One region of the Kribbella sp. NPDC056951 genome, then DNA from elsewhere that is predicted to be linked to it. Evidence: riboswitches for the same ligand, from Rfam matches in the RefSeq annotation. Region 1 holds a riboswitch; each other region holds the start of a gene.

Region 1 (7,079 bases):
CGGCGACCGCTGAGGTCGGTGCCGGGTGGCAGACCGGCGCACAGCCCGGTGACAGTCAGCGCGTCCTGACGTTGCTGACCGGTGACCGGGTTGCCGTGACCGTGCGGCCGGGAATGCCGGAGCAGGTGCGATTCCTGCCGACGGCGGGCAGTGGTTCGGCGGGGGCCACTGTTTCCCGGGCGAACGGGCACACGTTCGTCGTACCGTTCGCAGCGCGCACACCGATCGCTTCCGGGCGAGTGGACCGCCAACTCTTCGACATCACCACCCTGCTCGCCCAACTCGGCGACGACCAGGCGTCGGACCGCATCCCGGTCATCGTCGAGTACGACGGCCCGCCGCGCGAGGCCGCTGCCAAGGCGCAACGCGCGCTGCCGGGTACCGCGGACGGCACCGCGCTCACGTCGATCGGAGCACGCGCCGAGTCGGTCCGCCGTACGACGGCCAAGGACTTCTGGCAGTCGCTGGCAGGCAGTGGCTTGCAGAAGCGTTCGGCCCAGGCGGTCCGCAAGGTCTCGCTGGATCGGAAGGTCGCACCGGCACTCGACTGGAGCGTGCCCCAGATCGGCGCACCCACCGCGTGGAAGCGCGGCCTGACCGGCAAGGGCATCAAGGTCGCCGTACTCGACACCGGGATCGACGCCACGCACCCGGACCTGAAGGGCAAGGTGCAGGCGGCCAAGGACTTCTCCGGTTCCGGCAACATCGTCGACCACCACGGGCACGGCACCCACGTTGCGGGCACCATCGGCGGCACCGGCGCCGCATCGAAGGGCAAGTACCGCGGGGTCGCACCGGACGTCACGCTGCTCAACGGCAAGGTGATCGGCGACGACGGCATGTCGTCGGAGTCGAAGGTCATCGCCGGGATGGAGTGGGCAGTTGCCCAGGGCGCCAAAGTCGTCAACCTCAGCCTGCACGCTGACGGGACCGACGGCACCTCTGCGCTCGCGCGTTCACTCGATGCCCTGAGCAAGAAATCGGGGACCCTGTTCGTCGCCGCGGCCGGCAACGGCTGTGGCCGGCGCGGACTCATCCAGGCACCCGGCGCCGCCGAGCAGGCATTGACTGTCGCCAACCTCGAGCGCGACGGCAGCCTGAATGAAAGCTCCTGCCTCGGGCCGAACCCGGACCACACCGGCAAGCCCGACATCGCCGCTCCGGGCACCGACATCGTCGCGGCACTGGCCGCCGGTTCCGAAGGCGAGCCAGTCGACAAGTACTACACCCCCATGACCGGTACGTCGATGGCCACGCCCCACGTGGTCGGCACCGCCGCACTGCTCGCGCAGCAGCACGGTGACTGGAAGGGCGATCGGATCAAGGCGCGGTTGATCTCGACCGCCGATCCCCTGCTCAAGCAGCCGCTCGACGATTCCGGCACCGGTCGGGTCGATGCCGATCAGGCCACTGACAACGGCGTCACGGTCGACACCGCCGAGCTGGAGATGGGCACCTACCTTTGGCCGCACCGGGCGCCGAAGCCGTTCAGCCAGGTGCTCACCTACCAGAACAACGGCACGACCGCCGTGACGCTTAACCTGACCGCGCCGCTGGACGCGGGCGACAACGGGGCGGCGGCGAAGCTCAGCACCACGAAGCTCGTCGTACCGGCCAAGGGCAAGGCGTCCGTCACGGTCTCGGCCGATCCCGGTCTGGGCAAGGTCGGCCGGCACACCGGGCGCGTCGTCGCGACTCCGACGCAGGGTGATCCGCTCTACACGTCGTACGGGTGGTTCCTCGAGCCGGAGATGTACGACGTCACCGTGAAGGGCGTCCTCGGCGACGGGACGCCGGCCGACTCGCTGCTGTTCGTCACCCGGCCCGACGGCGGACCCGTCGAGACCTGGGACGGCAACGGCGGACCGGACATGATCAACGGGGTCGCGAAGATGCGGATCGAGCCCGGCGTCTACTCGATCGTCGGCACGTTCCTGCAGCCCGCGACGGCCAAGACCGCCGACAAGTTGGTGATCGCCGCCCAGCCGGAGGTCAGGATTCGCAAGGCGACCACGATCACGTTGGATGCGCGCAAGGCGGTTCCGGTCGGGGTTTCGCTCGCCGGAAAGCATCAGCTCGCGCCGGCCGCGAGCTCGATGGCCTATTACCGCTTGAACCGGTTCGGGAAGCTCAGCGGTTTCGAAGAGGTCGAGGTGGACGACACCCCGATCGAGCTGCGTGCAGTTCCCACATCTGGTGTCACGGTCGGAAAGATGGAGTTCAGCGCGGCGACCAGGCTCGAGACGCCGCCGTACCGGATGAAGCTCGGGACTCAGGAACTGCGGGTCGCGGAATTGACCGATGGGCCGCGCATCGCTGGAACCAAGCAGCTGACCGCGGTCGATGCGGGGACCGGTACGGCGGCCGACCTGAAGCGTGCCGTGGGCAAGCTGGCGGTGGTCGCGCTGGACGGGTTGCAGGGGCAGGTCGATGTCGCCCGCGCAGCGCAGCAGGCCAAGGTCGCCGGTGTGCTGTTCTACGACCCGAATGTCGCGGGGTTCGGCGTCGACGAACTCTTCCTCGGCGACCGGACGCTACGGATCCCGGTCCTGCAAACCTCGCGTGAAGTCGCCAAGACGTTGACCGGCAAGGTCGTGCGCATCGACGGGACGAACGGATCGCCGGAGGTGTTCGACCTGCTGAAGGCTTGGCCGGGACGGGTGCCGCTGCGGCCGGTGCACCAGTACCGGAAGGCGCAGCTGGCGCGGATCGCGGAGTCGTATGCCGCGCACAGCAAGGTCACGCAGCTGTGGGAGTCGAAGGTCGGATACACGCCGCTTGGCGAGGCGCACGGTCTGCGGCCGCTCCCCCTCGCGATCGGTCCGTTCCAGCGGACCGCTTACGTGACGCCGGGCGCATGGGAGCAGCGCGTCGACATCGGTTCGGCGGATTCCGGCAGCCGGGGGCGGGCGGCGGCATACCGTTATCGGACGGGCGAACGCCGTACGGTCGCTTGGGGTGGACCGGTGGCGACCTCGGGGTTGCCGTCGGCAACCACGACCTGGCCATCCGATATCGGGGTGCAGCGGACCGGCAAGAATCTGGTCATCGGGCTTGCGCCGTTCGTCGCGGGTGGGGCGCAGTACGAGGAGCCGGACGGTTTGTCCACCGGCACCTACGCGCTGTCACTGAAGCGGGACGGGAAGGTCCTGGTCGAGGCGGAGGAGCTGCTGATCAACGGGCCAGTGCCTGATGCCCCCGGCAACTATCAGCTCGCACTGGACGTGCAGCGGAGCGAGCCGTGGTGGAAGTACTCCACGCAGATCCGCAGCACCTGGGACTTCCGCTCCCGGGCTGGTGCGGCTGAGACGATGCTGCTGATCCTCGCCGACCTCGGCTTGCCGCAGGCAACCAACCTGAACCAGGTCCGCGTCGGTACGGCGACGCCGCTCACCGTGTCGTTGCGTCACCAGACCGGTGCGCCGACCGCGTCGTTCAAGAGTGTGAAGCTGCTGATGTCGTACGACGGCCGCAGCTGGACGCCGGTGCCGTTGGCCAAGAAGTCGGACACGCTGTACACGGCCAGCGTCAACCACCCGGCCGCCCGGGCAGGCGGCACGGTCGATCTGAAGCTGGACGTCACCGACGCGGCAGGTGGGCGCCTTCAGCAACAAGTCACCAAGGCGTATGGTCTAACTAAGTAGGAGCCAGGGCCTAGGCCTGCGGGTACGGCGAGTCCTGCAGGCCTAGGTTCTTCCACACGAAGCGCGGGACCCGGGCCAGGAAGTCCCGGAGGAAATAGGAGCACCGGGCAATCGTCTGGTGGTCGTGCCGGCCGGCCTCGAACCAGGCCCAGTTGCCGACCACCTGGAACGACGCCGGTTTGACCGCCATCAGGAACTCCATCTGGCGCGGGTGAATGACGTCGTACGCGAACTTCTGGTCCCGCGCGTGGATCGCGAACTGCTCGTTGAAGGCCTCGCTCTCGAAGCTGATCCCGGAGCCGAACCCGCGTCGGCTGACCTGCAGCCAGGGCATCCCCACCGGCAGCTCGAAGCCGAGGATCGGCTCGCTGTGGTTCTCGGTCACCGTGCGCGTGGTCGTCCGGCCCTCGGAGTCGGTGGAGCTCTCGGTGCGGGTGGTCTTCCAGTGGTGGGTGAAGGCGACGAACGGCGGCCCGTCGCCGTCCCGGCCGCGGATCACCTCGCTCGTGCTGTGATCGTGTCCGCTCTGCGTCACCGGCGTGCTGTGCAGCAGGCTGTCGTCCTGGCCGATCCAGTACCAGTCCGGGTGCTGGTAGAAGCTCAGCCGCGGCTCCTTCGGCGGCTGGATCCAGCGGTCCAGCGGCAGCGCGTCGATGGCTGCCGCGAGCAAGGCCACCTGGTCCAGCCACGGCGCCAGCAGCTCGGGATCCTTGCGCGGCGGATCGAGGATGACGAGCTGGTCGCCATCGATACTGAGGTTCACGCCCGGCTGCCCACTCGCCAGCGTGAGCAAGGCAGTACACAGCTGACCGCTGAGCACCTCGGTAGCGAACGCCGGGTCCTGCACGCCAACCGCCCAGCCCGCACCCAGCTGCGGCGGCACCGGCACCATTGTCGCGGCTACGCCGGACCGCGGCGCGGTCTGCCCACCCGTGATCCACAGCTCAGGCAGTCGGCGTGACAACGTCACCATGCCGACCCAGCCCTTCCAGTACTCGCTCCCGTACTCGATCACCTGAAACGGCCGCCCGGCGGTGGTCAGCCCGGTGATCTGGTCGTCCGGGTTCCGCGTGAACCCCATCCCGAACGGCGGATTGGACAGCCGCGCCACCGAGTCGAACACCGGGCTGCCCACGAACGTCCAGCCGCGATCCCGCAATGACTTGACATACCGCTGCCGCCGAACGAACAGCCCCACGCCGACCGCCGTACCGGCCAGCAGCAGCACAATCAGGATCAGGCTGAAGATCTGGTTCCCGGTCATGGAGTCGAGCCAATCACATCGGCGGGTCCCGGAGCGGTCAGCTGCTGCTAGAGTCGGCGGCTCAACTGCATATCGCGCCGTTCGAATCGGGGCGGGAGAGTCCGGGCTCACCATGACCCGGCGCCGAAGGAGCAAATCTCCCCAGAATCTCTCAGGCCCACTGACCGTTCCGATGAGGCGAACTCTGGAAAGCCGGGGTCCCCACGGGGAGATCCCGCACCCACGGTGCAAACCGCCCATCCGGCGGTGAAGCTCTCAGGTACAGATGACAGAGCGGGGAGGTCACCCAGCAGTGGCACCGCAGATGCGGTGCCTGACCGAGGGAGCCTCCCAGACTCATGACACGCGCGACTCCATTGCAGGCTGAGCATCAGCAGCTCGGTGCATCCTTCACTGATTTCGCCGGCTGGAACATGCCGGTTCGCTACACCTCCGATATCGCTGAGCACACGGCTGTCCGGACCACGGCCGGGCTGTTCGACCTGTCGCACATGGGCGAGCTCGAGGTGATCGGCGCCTGCGCCGCCCGGGCACTCGACCACAGCCTGGTCGGGCGGCCGTCGAAGATCGGTATCGGCCGGGCGCGGTACTCGATGTTGTGCGCCGAGGACGGCGGCATCATCGACGACCTGGTCGTCTACCGGCTGGCCGAGGACCACTTCCTGATCGTGGCCAACGCGAGCAACACCGACGTCGTCCGCGACGAGCTCAAGCAGCGGATCGCCGGATTCTCCACCGAACTCCGGGACACCACCGAGGACTGGGCGCTGATCGCGGTTCAGGGGCCGGTCGCCGGACAGATCGTGGGCGAGCTGTCGGACGCTGACCTGGACGACCTCAAGTACTACGCGATCACCGAAACCACGCTTGCCGGAAGCAACATCCTGCTCGCGCGCACCGGGTACACCGGTGAGGACGGTTTCGAGATCTACTGCCGCCCGGCCGAGGCTCCGCAGATCTGGGCCGAGCTGCTGCGGGTCGGAGCGCCGTACGAGCTGAAGCCGTGCGGTTTGGCCTGCCGGGACACTCTGCGGCTGGAAGCCGGAATGCCGTTGTACGGCAACGAACTCAGCCGCGAGCTGACGCCGTTCGAGGCTGGGCTCGGGCGGGTCGTTGCGTTCGGCAAGGAAGAGGACTTCGTCGGTCGCGAGGCACTCGCCCGCCGTCGCGACGAGGGCGCCCAGCGGGTGCTCGTCGGGCTGACCTCATCCGGCCGCCGCTCACCGCGCAGCGGGTACGCCGTACTGGATCCGGCCACCGGCCGTGAGATCGGCACCGTGACGAGCGGCGCGCCGTCGCCGACGCTCGGTCACCCCATTGCCATGGCCTATGTCGACAGCGCCTTCGAGGAGCCGGACACCCGCCTGCAGGTCGACATCCGCGGCACCCACGACGACGTACTCGTCGTCCCCCTCCCCTTCTACCGCCGCCAGGAGTCCTGATGTCTGTTCCTTCTGAACTGAACTACACCGAAGACCACGAGTGGGTCGCTCTGGATGGCGACCTCGCGACCGTCGGCATCACCGCCTTCGCAGGTGAGGCCCTAGGTGACGTCGTGTACGTCGATTTGCCGGCCGTCGGCAGCACCATCCTGACCGGTGACGCCTGTGGCGAGATCGAGTCGACCAAGTCGGTGAGCGACCTGTTCGCGCCGGTCGACGGCGAGGTCGTCGAACTCAACGAGGCGGTCGTCGCCGATCCCAGTCTGCTGAACACCGATCCGTACCAGGCCGGCTGGCTGTTGCGGATCAAGGTCAGCGGGCCCACCAAGCTGCTGGACGCCGCGGCCTACGAGGCACTGATCGGAGGTGAGTGAGATGAGCACTCTCGATCAGAGTCTGGCCGAGTTCGACCCCGAGATCCACGCAGCGGTGAAGGCCGAGCTCGGGCGTCAGCGCGACACCCTCGAACTCATCGCCAGCGAGAACTTCGCCCCGCTCGCGGTGATGGAGGCGCAGGGTTCCGTCCTCACCAACAAGTACGCCGAGGGCTACCCCGGCCGGCGGTATTACGGCGGCTGCGAGCATGTCGATGTGGTCGAGCAGCTGGCGATCGACCGGGTGAAGGCGCTGTTCGGTGCCGGCTTCGCCAACGTTCAGCCGCACTCCGGCGCCCAGGCGAACGCGGCCGCCATGTTCGCGCTGCTCGATCCGGGTGACACGATCCTCGGT
Region 2 (7,079 bases), on a different contig from region 1:
CGTCGTACTCGACACACTCGATGTGCTCACACCGCCAGTCGTTCGAGGCATCGAGCCATTCGACGGCGATCCGGCGATCGGTGCTGAGCAGCTCGTCAAGCGACGCCCAGAGCGCAGTTGTGGGCGGCCGCCCTGGCCAGTGCAGGGCCACCAACCCGGTCGACCACAAGGTGCCCTCAGCAACAATCCCGTCGGCGCCGGACCTGGCCTGCCGGCGAACGAGCCAGAACCGACGAGGTACGACGCGGTCCGGATCGAGGTCGGCGTTCACATCAGCTCCTTCCGGCCGACTCATTCTGACTCACAGGGTCGAGAGTGCCTCGCCGTGCGCTCTGTGTCAAGCGCTGATTACTAGGGGTTGACCGCTGTGCCGGTGGGTGTCAAGGTGAAGGCTGACTCATTTCGAATCAGCGGAGGCGGTATGCGACTCATTCACCGTGTGGGGTCCTGCAAGGACGGCTCTTGCCCGAATGTTTTCGACACCGACGTCGAGGGCTTGGTTGCTATTCAGGGAGCGGAGCTCATTGATGCCGAGGCACTGGGCCAGCTAAGCCGGATGCCGGCGCACGAGACCGTTGTACTGGTGCCACGAGATCTGCTGATCGAGTATGCGCAGAAGGTGCAGGCCGGGAGCGACTCGTGAACTACGAGGAGTTCGACGCTCACTTCGATCGCTTCACGACTGAGGTGTTTCGGCTAGAGAATCTGCAGCGCTACTCCGTTTCCGGCGAGGAAGAGGAGTTTGCCGCCTTCAGGCGAGGGGATCCACTGCCGGAGCGGTCGGTCCGCACGTCTCCGTGGCTGGCGCGGATTGCGGTGACGACTATCGGCGGCAAGCGCTGGGAGCGGGTTCATGTCGTCGACCACCCTTTGTCGGAGTACCTGCGTTACGAGCTTGTTGGGTACGTCGAGAATCAGGTAGCCGGGGAGCAGATCGGGATCGCGGATCGGGCGGCGGATGCTTCGCTGTCCGCGCTCGGCGAGGACTTCTGGCTGTTCGACAGCGAGTCGCCGGACGCGTACGCCGTACTGATGCACTATGACGAGGCCGGTCACTTCGTCGGCTTCGACCACACCGTTGATCCGGCTGTGCTGGACAGGTGCCGGCAAGAGCGCGACATCGCACGGCAGCATGCGGTGGGCTTGAATACCTATTTGGCAGAACGGAAGGCAGACGTCGTACCCGAGTGAGTGATGACAACCGGACCCCGCGAACTCCGAGGCAGCGTCTCGGTGCTGAATTGCGACGTCTGCGCATGCTTGCTGGCCTGAGCGGCCGTCAGCTTGCACTTCGGACGGGGCTGAGCCAGTCCAGGGTCAGCAGGATCGAGCGCGGCGATGTGCTCGCCTCGGTTCCTGAGTTGACCCAGTGGCTCGAGCAGGCCGGTGCAGTCGACCGACTCGAGCAGATGGTTGCTGCCACCGAGGCGGCGCTGAACGACACCGACAGCTGGCCAGAGTTCATGCGGGCCGAGAGCTTTGCGGCGATGCAGCAGCGGGTCCAGGAGCGGGAGGCTGTCGCGAGAACGCAGCGGTCGTTCTTGTCGGCTCTGGTGCCTGGCTTGCTGCAAACGGCCGAGTACGCGCGTCTTGTCTTCATTGCGTCCGATCTCACGGGCACACAGGACTATGCGGCTGCTGTTCAACGGCGGATCGACCGGCAGCAGATCCTGTATGAGCAGGGGCACTCGTTCGAATTCATCCTCACCGAGGCGGCATTGCGCTGGCGTCCCGGTCCGAAGCAGGTGCTGATCGCCCAGCTCGACCGGATCGCGAGCCTTGCCACGCTCAGCAATGTCTCCATCGGCGTGCTGCCACTGAATGCCGAGACTCGGGCGATTCCGTGGCACGGCTTCACGCTGAACGAAGACGTCGATGACGAGAACCCGTACGTTCAGGTCGAGACGATCCACGCCTACCTGACTGTCAGTCGGCCCGACGACGTCGAGCTGTACCGCAGGCAGTTCGCCGTACTGAAGAAGGCGGCTCGCACCGGACAGCAGTTCTCCGATTTTCTCAACAACCTTCGGAGCGAGCTGCTGTCCGGCGACTGATCCACTACCCAACCGGCGGTACGGCGGCGCACGTCGTACCGGGCTTGGGGACGTTGCGGTTGATCAGGTAGTTGTCGATGGTGTCGGTCATGCACGGGCTCTTGTTGTAGCTGCCGTGGCCCCAGCCTTCGTAGGTGAGCAGGACGCCGTCGCGGCCTAGCTGGCGTTGGACGTTCTGAGCCATCGAGTACGCCGTGGCTGGGTCGTGGCGGGCGTTGGAGAGCAGGATCGGCGTCTTCAGGTGGTCGACGTCGAGGCGGTGTTGCGGGTTGTTCGCCTTGGGGGCGCCCAGGCAGAGCGAGATGGCCATGAACTGACCGGGGTACGGCATGTCCGGGTTGTTGCGAGCGAGCCGCGCCAGCAGGCCGGCGTACTCGGGGTAGGTGCCGACACGCAGGTTCCAGTCCTGGCAGAACGGGACGAGGGTGTTGGCGACGAGTTCTGTGGTCGGCGGTGGCGGGGTCGGGATGACGCCCTTCTGGAGAGTGGTGGCGAGTGCGTTCCACTGCGGGCCGTAGAGCATCCGGAACACCGCGAACGAAGCCATGAACGGGTTGTCCGATTGCTTCCGGAGCTCGGCCCAGCGGGCGCGGACGTCCTGGCCATGCAGGGCGCACGTCGTCGTGCGGTCGCACCAGTCGACGAACTCGTCGAACGAGTCCTGGACCGATGCGGCCTGCGGATCGAGGAACTGGCGTGGCGTCGCGAGACTGTGGTCGAGCACGCTCTCCAGGACCATCGCACGCACGCGCTGCGGGTAGGTCTCGGCGTACTGCGCTCCGAGCGGGGTGCCGTATGAGCTGCCGTGGAAGGTGATCTGCCGCTCACCGAGTGCCCGGCGAATCGCGTCGACGTCGCGCACGGTCTGCCACGTGTCGACGTGGTCGTAGAGCGGACCGGTGTGCTTACGACAGTCATCGGCGAGTCGGCGGTTGTAGTCGATCAGCGCGTCGAACTCGGCCTGGTCGCGGACGAGCGGTGACGGCATCGCGGCGTACAGGCTGCTCGTGCACTTGATCGGGTTGCTGCGCGCGATCCCGCGCGGATCGAAGCTGACGATGTCGAAGCGGTCCTGCAGTTCCGGGCTGAACCGGCTGATCCCGGTCTTGATCCGGTCGACGCCGGAGTCACCCGGGCCGCCCGGACCGAACACCAGTACGCCGACGCGCTCGGCCGGTTGTTTCGCCGTCCGGCGGGCGATCTCGAGGTTGAAGGTCGGGCCGCTCGGGTTCCGCCAGTCGACGGGGAGCTTCAAGGTGGCGCACTCCGAGCCCTCGACCACGGCCGGGTCGTCCTTGCCCTCCGGCTTGCAGTCGGTCCACTGTGTCGCGGCCGACGCCGGGAGTACGGCGAGACCGGCCGCGGTGACGGTCAGGACCACACCCCACGCGGTGGTCCTGACAAGTTGTCCTGGTTTCATGACCCGATCCTTCGGCAATCGCTTGCTGCCGCACATCGGGGAGCAGCCCTTAGACCACCCCGGGGCGGGCTTGGGGGACTTGTTAGGGTCGGGCGCGATGACACACTCACGGTGGTTCCGGGCAGTGGCGATCACCGAGGCGATCTCGTGGACCGGCCTGTTGATCGGCATGCTGTTCAAGTACGTGCTGTCCGACAACGAGATCGGGGTGAAGATCTTCGGCCCGATCCACGGCGGCATCTTCGTCGCGTACGTCGTGACCGTGCTGCTCGTCCGCGGCCCGCTGCGCTGGTCGTGGCCGGTCACCCTGGCCGCGCTGGCCGCGAGTGTTCCGCCGCTGTTCACCTGGTTCTTCGAGATCTGGGCAGTGCGGACCGGCCGGATTGACGGCAGCCAGCAGGCCGCCGTACCGTCGCGTCCGGAAGCTAACTCAACAGCCGCATGAACCCGTGCGGGAGAGACCCGGGCCAGTGAGCCGGGCGCCGTAGGAGCAACTCTCCCCAAGAATCTCTCAGGCACCTTCACCGCACGGGCGAGGCACCTCTGAAAGGCAGCAGCCCAACAGAGTGGGGAGGACACCACTCTCGGTCAACGACGACCGGAAGGGACCTCCAGCATGGCGATCAGTGTCTTCGACCTGTTCAGTATCGGGATCGGCCCGTCGAGCTCACATACCGTGGGACCGATGCGTGCGGCCCGCACGTTCGTGCTCGGCCTGCAGGACGCCGGTCTGTTGACCGCGACGGCCCGGGTCGAATCGCAGCTGTTCGGCTCGCTCGGTGCGACCGGGCACGGCCACGGCAGTAACAAGGCGGTGCTGCTCGGCCTCGAGGGTGAAGACCCCGAGACCGTTGCCACGCACTCCGTCGACGCTCGGGTCGAGACGATCCGCGAGCTCGGCCGGCTGCGGCTGGCCGGGACCCACCAGATCGCGTTCGACGAGAACACCGACCTGATCATGCATCGCCGCAAAGCCCTTCCGTACCACCCGAACGGGATGACCTTCCTGGCCCGCGGGGCGGACGGCGCCGTACTGCGGGAGCGCACGTACTACTCGGTCGGCGGCGGTTTCGTGGTCGACGAGAACGCCGCGGCCGGCGACCGGATCGTGCCGGACAGCACGGTCCTGAAGTACCCGTTCCTGACCGGTGCCGAGCTGCTGGATCGTTGCCGCGAGTCCGGGTTGTCGATCGGCGACGTGATGCTCGCCAACGAGCTGGCTTGGCGGACCGAGGACGAGATCCACAGCGGCCTGCTCAAGATCTGGCAGGTCATGCAGGACTGCGTCAAGGAGGGCTGCGAGACCGAGGGCGTCCTGCCCGGCGGCCTGAAGGTCCCGCGCCGGGCGCACGCCCTGCACGACAAACTGACCCGCGACCCGTGGTCGGTCGACCCGCTGAAGGTGATGGACTGGGTCAACCTGTTCGCCCTCGCCGTCAACGAGCAGAACGCCTCCGGCGGCCGCATCGTCACCGCCCCGACAAATGGTGCCGCGGGCATCATTCCCGCCGTACTGCACTACTACCGGCGGTTCATCCCCGGCGCGAACGACGACGGCGCCGTACGGTTCCTGCTGGTCGCCGCGGCAATCGGCGTTCTGTACAAGGAGAACGCCTCAATCTCCGGCGCCGAGGTCGGCTGCCAGGGCGAAGTCGGCTCCGCCTGCTCAATGGCCGCAGCCGGCCTGTGCGAACTCCTCGGCGGCACCCCCGAACAGGTCGAGAACGCAGCCGAGATCGCCATGGAACACAACCTGGGCCTGACCTGCGACCCGGTCGGCGGCCTCGTCCAGATCCCCTGCATCGAACGCAACGCCATGGCCGCGGTCAAGGCCATCAACGCCGCCCGGATGGCAATGCACGGCGACGGCGTCCACGTAGTCACCCTCGACAAGGTCATCAAAACCATGCGCGAAACCGGCGCCGACATGAAGATCAAGTACAAGGAGACCTCCCGAGGCGGCCTAGCCGTCAACGTCATCGAGTGCTGAGCATCCTCCTAAGCACAGGACGTATACGGCAATCAGACGTCGCCACCACGCCCGCCGTCAGCAGTCCGGGGGCCCAGCAGACGTATACGTCCTGTCCGACGGAGGATCTACCTCCTGTCGTTGTGCAGGTCAGGCCTGCGTGGTTTCCAGGATGGTGCCGGCTACCAGGGCTGGGGCGTCGTTCATGGGGACGTGGCCGCAGTTGAGGAGGGGGATCATCCGGGCTTGGGGGAGTTGGAGGTGGGCTCGGGCGGCTTGGATCGGGAGGAGGATTCGGTCGTGGGTGCCCCAGGCGATGGTGACGGGGACGTCGGGGACGTCGCCTTCGAAGGTGGTGCCGCGGCGGGCGTGGGTAAGGACGCGGTCGAAGGCTACGCAGTCGCGGAGGGCGCGGGATTCGGCGACTACTGCTTCGGGGGCGCGCAGCGCCGGGCGGTGGTAGATGGTGCCGGTGAGGACGCGGCGGCCGGCGGGGGTGCGGGACAGGCGCTGGACGGTGGGTTCCGGCGTACGACGGGCGATGCGGCGGAGGTTGGTGAGTACGCCGACCGCCCAGCGGTTCTCGCGGGGTGACCAGAAGCCGGCCGGGGAGAGCGCGGTGACCGTGCGGGCCAGGCCGAGTTGGCCGAGGCGGAGGGAGACCAGGCCGCCGAGGGAGTTGCCGACGACGTGCGGCTGGTCGAGGTCGAGGGCCTTGCAGAGGGCATCGACGGTGTAGGCGAAGCTGTCGAGCTCGTTCGGAACACCCAGCGGTACGTCGGGGGATTCGCCGAAACCGGGGAAGTCGAGGGCGATCACGTCGTGGTGTTCCGCGAGCTGGTCGACGATCGGGTCGAAGGCCTGCCAGTGGTGGCCGATGCCGTGCAGCAGCACGAGCGGGTCGCCCGAGCCCTTGCGGTAGTAGGCGACCTCGACCCCAGGAACCCCGGCCACGGTGACGCTCGCGGTTGCACTCATGACCTCATCGTGACCCCGGTACGGCGTTCTGTCATCGTGACATGGTCGATGTCACATAACCTCAGTAAGCTTCGACCTCACTCGTCGATGCGTTCCCGGTGACTGTCGGGCGGAGATTGATCTTCCACGCCTTGTCCGCACCGAACGCCTGGTCGAACTTCAGGAACGAGCAGCCGATCGCGAACTGACGCCGCGAGGAACTCCAGTCCGCACCACTCTTGTAGTACAGGTGATACGGCCCGCCGATCCGCGTGATCGCGGCCGACTTCCCGGCCCGGATGTACGTCATCACGTGCGGTTCCCGCGGTGGCTTCCCGTCCGTGACCACCGAGATCACGACATCCTTCGCCGTACCGTTGGTGATCGACAACCGCCCGATCCCGGCGTCCCCACGCCGTACGACGGTCTCGCCGCTCTCCGGTCGGACCACCTTCGGAGCCGGTCCCGGGTCCGGGAGCGTACGCCCGAAGGCGAGCTTGAGCTTCGTCAGCGCCGCCAGCGCCGGCGCGAGGTCGGTCCGCAACTGTCGCTGGACCTTCTGCGACGTGTACGGCCCACCGCCGCACCGCGCGTCGAGCTCGGCCTGCTCCGGATCGGACAGCTTGTACGCCGCCACCCCGATCCGGTCCTGCAGCAACTGATGTACGGCGGTCAGTCG
Region 3 (7,079 bases), on a different contig from region 1:
TCATCGATAGTTGCTGTCGGCATCTTTCTCCCCTTCATCGGTTTCGTCCATGATCCGAGCGCCCGCCCCGGGACACCAGTGCGATACCCCGGGACTGCGCCTTCGGCAGCCGGATGCTGCCTCTTTCGTTTCAGCAGACTTGCGTCGTCGTCTGGCAATTGATCGGGCAGGAGTCGGTGCAGCAAACCTGCTCCGAGTCCGGCCGGGTCCCGGACAGCATCGGCTGGTCGATCCGCGGCCGCCAGGCCGGTGCGAGCTTGATGTCCAGGTCGAACTCGTCAAGAGTTGCGGTAGGCATGTTTCCTCCGATTCAGCAGTCGACGGACGGCTTGCACTCGATCGGGCAACTGTGGCTGCAGCACGGCTCCGACCACGGCCGGCTGGTCGCCATCATCGGCGTACCGATCCGCTGCGGATCGATCACCTCGAGCCGGATGTCAAGATCGAACTCGTCGAGAAGTGCTGTGGTCACCGGTTCCTCCTTGATGGGCTAGCAGTTCACCGTGCAGCAGTTGTCCGTGCAGCAGAAGTCCTGGCTCCCGACGCGCGTGACCGGAAACCTGGTCGCCGCCTCGGCAGGGCTGTCCGCGTCGTACCGCCCGAGCCGGATGTCGAGATCGAACTCGTTGGTCGCTGTTGGCATGTCGTCCCTCAATCGCAGCAGTTGTCGGAGCAGCACGTTTCGCCGCTCGGGCGGCTCGTGTGGGTCGACGGCAACTCGGGAAGGTCGTACCCGAACTGCGGCGCCACGCGGATGTCGAGATCGAACTCGTCACCGGTTGCGGTCGTCATGATGGTCCTCCAGGTGGATGAGGTGTGCTGTCATCCACCCTGCGCGCGGCCCTCCCCAGGACGACAGAGACGCCGCCCGGGAACGACCGGGACAAATTCCCGGTCGTTCCCGGAGTGCCCGAACGGGCTCAGCCGGGGCAGCAGAAGTCGGTGCAGCACGGACTGGTCTTGGTCGGCCGCGTGGTGAAGTAGGACACCGGATCCGGAACGTCGTACGGCGTCGGTTCGCTCAGGCGGATGTCGAGGTCGAACTCGTCGATGCCGATGGGCATGGTTGTACTCCTTCGGTCGTGCTGCTCAGTCGCAGCAGTAGTCGGTGCAGCAGACGCGTTCGCCCGTGGTCTGGTAGGTCGTCGTCGGCTCGGTCGCGGCCTCCGCGCCCAACCGCCAGTCAGCAGCTCCCAGGCGGATGTCGAGGTCGTAGTCGTTCGTGGTTGTCGTCATGGGGCGAGGGTTGGGCAGGGGCCTGTCATGGGCGTGACATAGACGTTTCAAGGCCGCCTGCTGGGGTCAGCAGACGGCCTTGGGAGAGGGTGTTGCGAAGGGGTTACTCGAAGGACTCCGGGGACGGGCAGGAGCAGATCAGGTTGCGGTCGCCGTAGGCGCCGTCGATGCGGCGGACGGGGGGCCAGTACTTCGAGGCTCGGTCGACCGACTGTGGGAAGGCGGCCTCTTCACGGGTGTAGGCGTGTTCCCACTTGTCGTTGATGACCGAGGCTGCGGTGTGCGGGGCGTTGACCAGCGGGTTGTCGTCGGCCGGCCATTCGTTGGCGGCTACTCGGTCGATCTCGTGGCGGATGGCGATCATCGCGTCGCAGAAGCGGTCGAGCTCGACGAGGTCTTCGGATTCGGTGGGCTCGACCATCAGGGTGCCGGCGACCGGGAAGGACATGGTCGGGGCGTGGAAGCCGTAGTCGACCAGGCGCTTCGCGACATCGTCGACGGTGATACCCGTCTCCTTGGTCATCGGGCGCAGGTCGAGGATGCACTCGTGGGCGACGAGGCCGTTCTCGCCGGTGTAGAGGACCGGGAAGGCGCCCTCGAGGCGCTTGGCGACGTAGTTCGCGGTCAGTACGGCGGCCTTCGTGGCCGCGGTCAGACCTTCGCCACCCATCATCCGGATATACGCCCACGAGATCGCCAGCACACCGGCCGAGCCGAACGGCGCCGCACTGATCGGACCGACACCGGACTCGGGCCCGGCCTGGTCGAGCAGCGGGTGGTTCGGCAGGTACGGCGCGAGGTGCGCCGCGACCGCGACCGGGCCGACGCCCGGGCCACCGCCGCCGTGCGGGATGCAGAAGGTCTTGTGCAGGTTCAGGTGGCTCACGTCGCCGCCGAACTGGCCCGGCTTCGCGAGACCCAGCAACGCGTTCAGGTTCGCACCGTCGACGTACACCTGGCCGCCGGCCTCGTGAACGATCCGGCAGACCTCGGTGACGCTCTCCTCGTACACCCCGTGGGTGGACGGGTAGGTGATCATGATCGCGGCCAGCTTGTCCGCGTGCTCGGCGGCCTTGGCGCGCAGGTCGTCCAGGTCGATCGTGCCGTCGTCGTTGCCCTTGACAACAACAACCTTCATCCCGGCCATCACGGCCGACGCCGCGTTGGTGCCGTGCGCCGACGCCGGGATCAGGCAGACGTTGCGGTCCTCGTTGCCCTGGGCCCGGTGGTAGCCGCGGATCGCCAGCAGACCGGCGAGCTCACCCTGCGAACCCGCGTTCGGCTGGATGGACACCTTCGCGTACCCGGTGACCTCGGCCAGCCAGCGCTCCAGCTGACCGATCAGCTTCACGTACCCGGCGGCGTCCTCGATCGGCGCCAGCGGGTGCATATCGGCGAACTCGGGCCAGGTGACCGCTTCCATCTCGGTGGTCGCGTTCAGCTTCATCGTGCACGAGCCGAGCGGGATCATGCCGCGGTCGAGCGCGTAGTCCTTGTCGGACAGTTTGCGCAGGTAGCGCAGCATCGACGTCTCGGACTTGTGCGTGTTGAAGACCGGGTGCGTCAGGTACTCCGACGTCCGCGGTACGGCGATCTCGGGCGCGGCCAGCGTGTCGTCGTACTGGACGCCGAAGGACTGGCAGACCCGGGTCAGCGCGGCGACATCGGTCTTCTCGTCACAGGAGATGCCTACGTGGTCAGCGTCGACCTGGCGCAGCCAGATGCCGTTCTGCCGGGCGGCGTCGACGACGTCCGCGGCGGCACCGGGGACGCGGGCCAGCACGGTGTCGAAGAAGTCGCCGTGCACGACGTCGACACCACCGGCACGCAGCGACGCGGCCAGCTTGCCCGCGAAACCGTGCACGCGACCGGCGATCGCCTGCAGCCCATCCGGTCCGTGGTACACGGCGTACATGGACGCAACGACGGCCAGCAGGACCTGCGCCGTACAGATGTTGGAGGTCGCCTTCTCGCGACGGATGTGCTGCTCACGCGTCTGCAGCGCGAGCCGGTACGCCGGGGCGCCGTCGGCGTCGACCGAGACACCGACCAGCCGACCGGGCAGCGACCGCTCGAGTCCGGCGCGGACCGACATGAAGCCGGCGTGCGGACCGCCGTAGAAGAGCGGTACGCCGAAGCGCTGCGAAGAGCCGATGACGATATCGGCGCCGGCCTCCCCCGGTGCCTCGAGCAACGTCAGCGCGAGCAGGTCGGAGGCGACCGCGACCAGCGTCTCGCGCTCGTGCGCGGCGGCGATCAGCGGCTTGAGGTCACGGACAGCACCGCCGGAACCCGGGTACTGCACCAGGAAGCCGAAGAAGTCGCCCTCGGGCAGACCGACGGTGGTGTCGGCGACGACGACCTCGATGCCCAGCGCCTCGGCGCGGGTCTCGACGACCGCGATCGTCTGTGCGAAGCAGTCGGAGTCGACCAGGAAGCGGTTCGACTTTGCCCCCTTGATCGACGACTGCCGGTTCGAGCGGTGGGCCAGCGTCATCGCCTCGGCGGCCGCGGTGCCCTCGTCGAGCAGCGACGCGTTGGCGGTCGGCAGACCGGTCAGGTCGGACACGACGGTCTGGAAGTTCAGGAGCGCTTCAAGCCGACCTTGCGAGATCTCCGGCTGGTACGGCGTGTAGGCCGTGTACCAGGCCGGGTTCTCGACCAGGCGGCGGACGATCACCGACGGCGTGAAGGTGCCGTAGTAGCCCTGCCCGATCATCGAGGTCGCGACGTTGTTGCGGGCCGCGAGCTGGCGCAACTCGGTCAGCGCGTCGACCTCGGAGGCCGGCTCCGGGAGGCGCAGCGGTTCGGTGGACCGGATCGAGGCCGGTACGGCGGCATCCGCGAGCGCGTCGACGTCGGCGTACCCGAGGAGTTCGACCATCCGCGCGACCTCGTCGGGGCGGGGCCCGATGTGCCGGTCGGCGAAGATTGCAGAGATTTCGGTCATCGAAAGAGGCTCCGTTGCTTGCAGTAGCTTCCGGGTGGCCTCCCCCTCTGTCACGCACGAGTGCACGCTTCAGAGTTGCCTGACGCACCCGGTCCATGGGCCTGAGAGGTTCCGGGGAGGAATTGCCCCTTCGGCGCCCGGTGTGAACGGGTCTCTCCCGAGTGCGGTGAACAGCTACAGAGCAGAGTACCTCAGCCGGCTGCGCGGGCCCGGCGGCGGGCAGCCAGCTCGTCGCTGGCGTGGGACTCGTCCTCGCCCTCGCCGTGACCGTCGGCACGCTCGGTGGGCAGCTCGGACAGCGACCCCTCGACCTCGCGCCAGACACCGCCGAGGGCGATCCCGAACACTCCCTGGCCACCGGCCAGCAGGTCGATCACTTCGTCCGGCGAGGTGCACATGTAGACCGACGCGCCGTCACTCATCAGCGTGATCTGGGTCAGGTCGTCGATCCCGCGCTTGCTCAGGTGGGCGATCGCGGTCCGGATCTGCTGCAGCGAGATCCCGGCGTCGAGCAGCCGCTTGATCACCTTCAGCAACAAGACGTCACGGAAACCGTACAACCGCTGGGTGCCGGAGCCGGTCGCCGGGCGCACCGACGGGGAGACCAGGCCGGTCCGCGCCCAGTAGTCGAGCTGGCGGTAGGTGATCCCGGCCGCAGCGCAGGCCGTCGGCCCACGGAACCCGACATCCTCCGGCATCGGCCGCAGGTCGTCGTCGAACAGCAGACCCTGAACGCCGGCAGTGGCGGCCGCCTCGGCGCGTGCTTCGGACGTCGACTGCGCCGTCAGATCCGTGTCGCCGGTGCGTGTCACGCCTGAGCCTCCCTGGATACCGACTGGAACGAGCCATCTCCGTGGAGTAACAGTTCCCCACGACTCCTTCACGGTAAGCCGCCGACCTGGGAGGGTCAACGACAACCGCTCCGAGCGGCTAGCGTGTCGCGACTCCCAGACGAATCGTTACCTTCCCGGTCTTGAGGGTCAGGGGGTGTCGCGTGGTCCCGCGCCGTAGCGAGCATGTGCTCGGTGCGGTAGCTCGGTGTGCTGGGGCGAAGGGGTAGATGCGGAGCATCTTTCGCTTTGCACCAGTGCGGCGAGATGCCGTGCCGAGTGCAGCGCAGTAGGCGTGGGGCCGCGTGACACCCCCTAACTCTTGTCGAAGTCTTCCGGGGTGACCTGGTCGAGGAACTCGCGGAAGCGCTCGACCTCCTCTTCCTCCTGCACCTCGTCGGCCTCGGTCTCACTCTCCGGGACCGGGATCCCGGCCTCGGCGAGGATCTCCTCGGTGCAGAACACCGGCGTACCGGTGCGCAGCGCGATCGCGATCGAGTCCGACGGGCGGGCCGAGATCTCGGTCTTGTCGTCGAAGACCAGGATCGCCTCGAACACCCCGTCGGTCAGGTTCACGATCCGGACCTGACTCAGCGTGTGCCCGAGCACCCGGATCGTCTCCGCGAACAGATCGTGCGTCAGCGGCCGCGGTGGCTCCATCCCCTGCTGGGCGAAAGCGATCGCACTCGCCTCGGCCGCACCGATCCAGATCGGCAGGTACCGCTCGCCGCCGACCTCCCGGAGCAGCACGATGGGCTGACTCGAGGGCATCTCGACCCGGACTCCGACTACGTCGACTTCGCGCACACCTTCAGCCTACTCCGCGGTGGTCAGTGCGGCAGCCGGGATCTCACCAGTGCCGTGTGCAACCGCACAGTGAGGGCTGCCAACTCTTGGGTTTGGTCGGTACGGCGGGGGCCGGTGACCTGCTCGATGAGTCCTACCTCGCGGTCGGCCGCGGTGCGGAACGGGCGCAGGTGGCGCGGTTCGATGCCGTACGTCGCCAGTTCGGCGGCGACTTGGGCGACGACGATCGCGTCGCCGCCGTAATGCTTGCCCTCGGCCACGATCAGGCCGTGACTCTCCAGCTCGGCGAGCAACGCCGTACTGACTCCGGCGGCCGCGCAGAGCTCCGCCTTGGTCAGCCGCAGATCGGTGCCGGTGGCACCGAAGTCGTCGGCGGCCGGCCCGGAGGCCGGCGTACTGGGGGCGATCGGCGGTCCACCGGCCGCCGGGCGCAGACCGCGGTCGATCGCACCGAGGTGCTCCTTGATGACCTTCAGCGGCAGGTACTGGTCACGTTGCGCGGTCAGCACGTAGCGCAGCCGCTCCACATCACCCGCGCTGAACTTGCGGTAGCCCGACGCGGTGCGCGCCGGTGTCACCAGCCCCTCGGCCTCGAGGAACCTGATCTTGGAGATGGTGACATCGGTGAACTCGGCCTGCAGGATCTGCAGGACCTCGCCGATCGAGAGCTCAGGCTTGGCCACTGGCGTAGTAGACCAGCCGGTACTTGCCGATCTGGACCTCGTCACCGTTGCTCAGCTGGACCTCGTCGATCCGGTCCCGGTTCACGTAGGTCCCGTTCAGGCTGCCGACGTCGCGGACCTTGACGCCGTACGCGTCGCGGCGGAACTCGGCGTGCCGGCGGGACACCGTCACGTCGTCGAGGAAGATGTCGCTGTCCGGGTGCCGGCCTGCGGTGACCACGTCGACGTCGAGCAGGAACCGCGACCCCGCGTTCGGGCCGCGCTGCACGATCAGCAACGCCGATCCGGCCGGCAGTGCACCGACCGCGGCCTGGTCGTCGGCCGACAGCGGCTCGCCCTGGTCGAAGCGCTCGGTCTCCGGCTCGGCGCTGATCGGCGTCAGCATCGCGGTGTCGGTGACACCCGGCGTCGGCGTCGCGGCGGCCGGCCGGTCCGCCCCAGGGAGCATGGCTCCGCACTGCGAGCAGAAGCGGCTGCCCTCGGAGTTCTCGTGCCCGCACTGGTTGCAGAACGGCATGCTGTGATCCTCCCGATCGCCGTTAGGCGACGTTGTGTCGTAGACCCCGTGGTTAC

The links. Region 1 has a riboswitch for glycine ahead of gcvT (glycine cleavage system aminomethyltransferase GcvT). Riboswitches for the same ligand answer to the same signal wherever they lie in the genome.
Region 2: another riboswitch for glycine. It lies ahead of ACFTSF_RS33380 (L-serine ammonia-lyase); the one in region 1 lies ahead of gcvT (glycine cleavage system aminomethyltransferase GcvT).
Region 3: another riboswitch for glycine. It lies ahead of gcvP (aminomethyl-transferring glycine dehydrogenase); the one in region 1 lies ahead of gcvT (glycine cleavage system aminomethyltransferase GcvT).

The regions. Positions count from the first base shown of each region.
Region 1 covers NZ_JBHUQZ010000005.1:116,648-123,726, forward strand. Annotated here, with positions in the region: gene ACFTSF_RS21410 (S8 family serine peptidase) at 1-3,644, shown strand, start outside; gene ACFTSF_RS21415 (hypothetical protein) at 3,655-4,908, opposite strand; glycine riboswitch at 4,991-5,085, shown strand; gene gcvT (glycine cleavage system aminomethyltransferase GcvT) at 5,247-6,350, shown strand; gene gcvH (glycine cleavage system protein GcvH) at 6,350-6,724, shown strand; gene glyA (serine hydroxymethyltransferase) at 6,726-7,079, shown strand, end outside.
Region 2 covers NZ_JBHUQZ010000012.1:34,784-41,862, forward strand. Annotated here, with positions in the region: gene ACFTSF_RS33350 (hypothetical protein) at 1-271, opposite strand, end outside; gene ACFTSF_RS33355 (hypothetical protein) at 422-643, shown strand; gene ACFTSF_RS33360 (DUF6879 family protein) at 640-1,191, shown strand; gene ACFTSF_RS33365 (helix-turn-helix domain-containing protein) at 1,188-2,054, shown strand; gene ACFTSF_RS33370 (alpha/beta fold hydrolase) at 2,059-3,474, opposite strand; gene ACFTSF_RS33375 (DUF3817 domain-containing protein) at 3,572-3,919, shown strand; glycine riboswitch at 3,917-4,011, shown strand; gene ACFTSF_RS33380 (L-serine ammonia-lyase) at 4,091-5,464, shown strand; gene ACFTSF_RS33385 (alpha/beta fold hydrolase) at 5,594-6,421, opposite strand; gene ACFTSF_RS33390 (hypothetical protein) at 6,483-7,079, opposite strand, start outside.
Region 3 covers NZ_JBHUQZ010000009.1:151,285-158,363, reverse strand. Annotated here, with positions in the region: gene ACFTSF_RS30165 (hypothetical protein) at 1-23, opposite strand, end outside; gene ACFTSF_RS30160 (hypothetical protein) at 131-298, opposite strand; gene ACFTSF_RS30155 (hypothetical protein) at 311-472, opposite strand; gene ACFTSF_RS30150 (hypothetical protein) at 491-643, opposite strand; gene ACFTSF_RS30145 (hypothetical protein) at 652-792, opposite strand; gene ACFTSF_RS30140 (hypothetical protein) at 921-1,064, opposite strand; gene ACFTSF_RS30135 (hypothetical protein) at 1,090-1,236, opposite strand; gene gcvP (aminomethyl-transferring glycine dehydrogenase) at 1,340-4,186, opposite strand; glycine riboswitch at 4,266-4,356, opposite strand; gene ACFTSF_RS30125 (MerR family transcriptional regulator) at 4,378-4,998, opposite strand; gene ACFTSF_RS30120 (bifunctional nuclease family protein) at 5,332-5,823, opposite strand; gene ACFTSF_RS30115 (MerR family transcriptional regulator) at 5,847-6,506, opposite strand; gene ACFTSF_RS30110 (FHA domain-containing protein) at 6,493-7,023, opposite strand.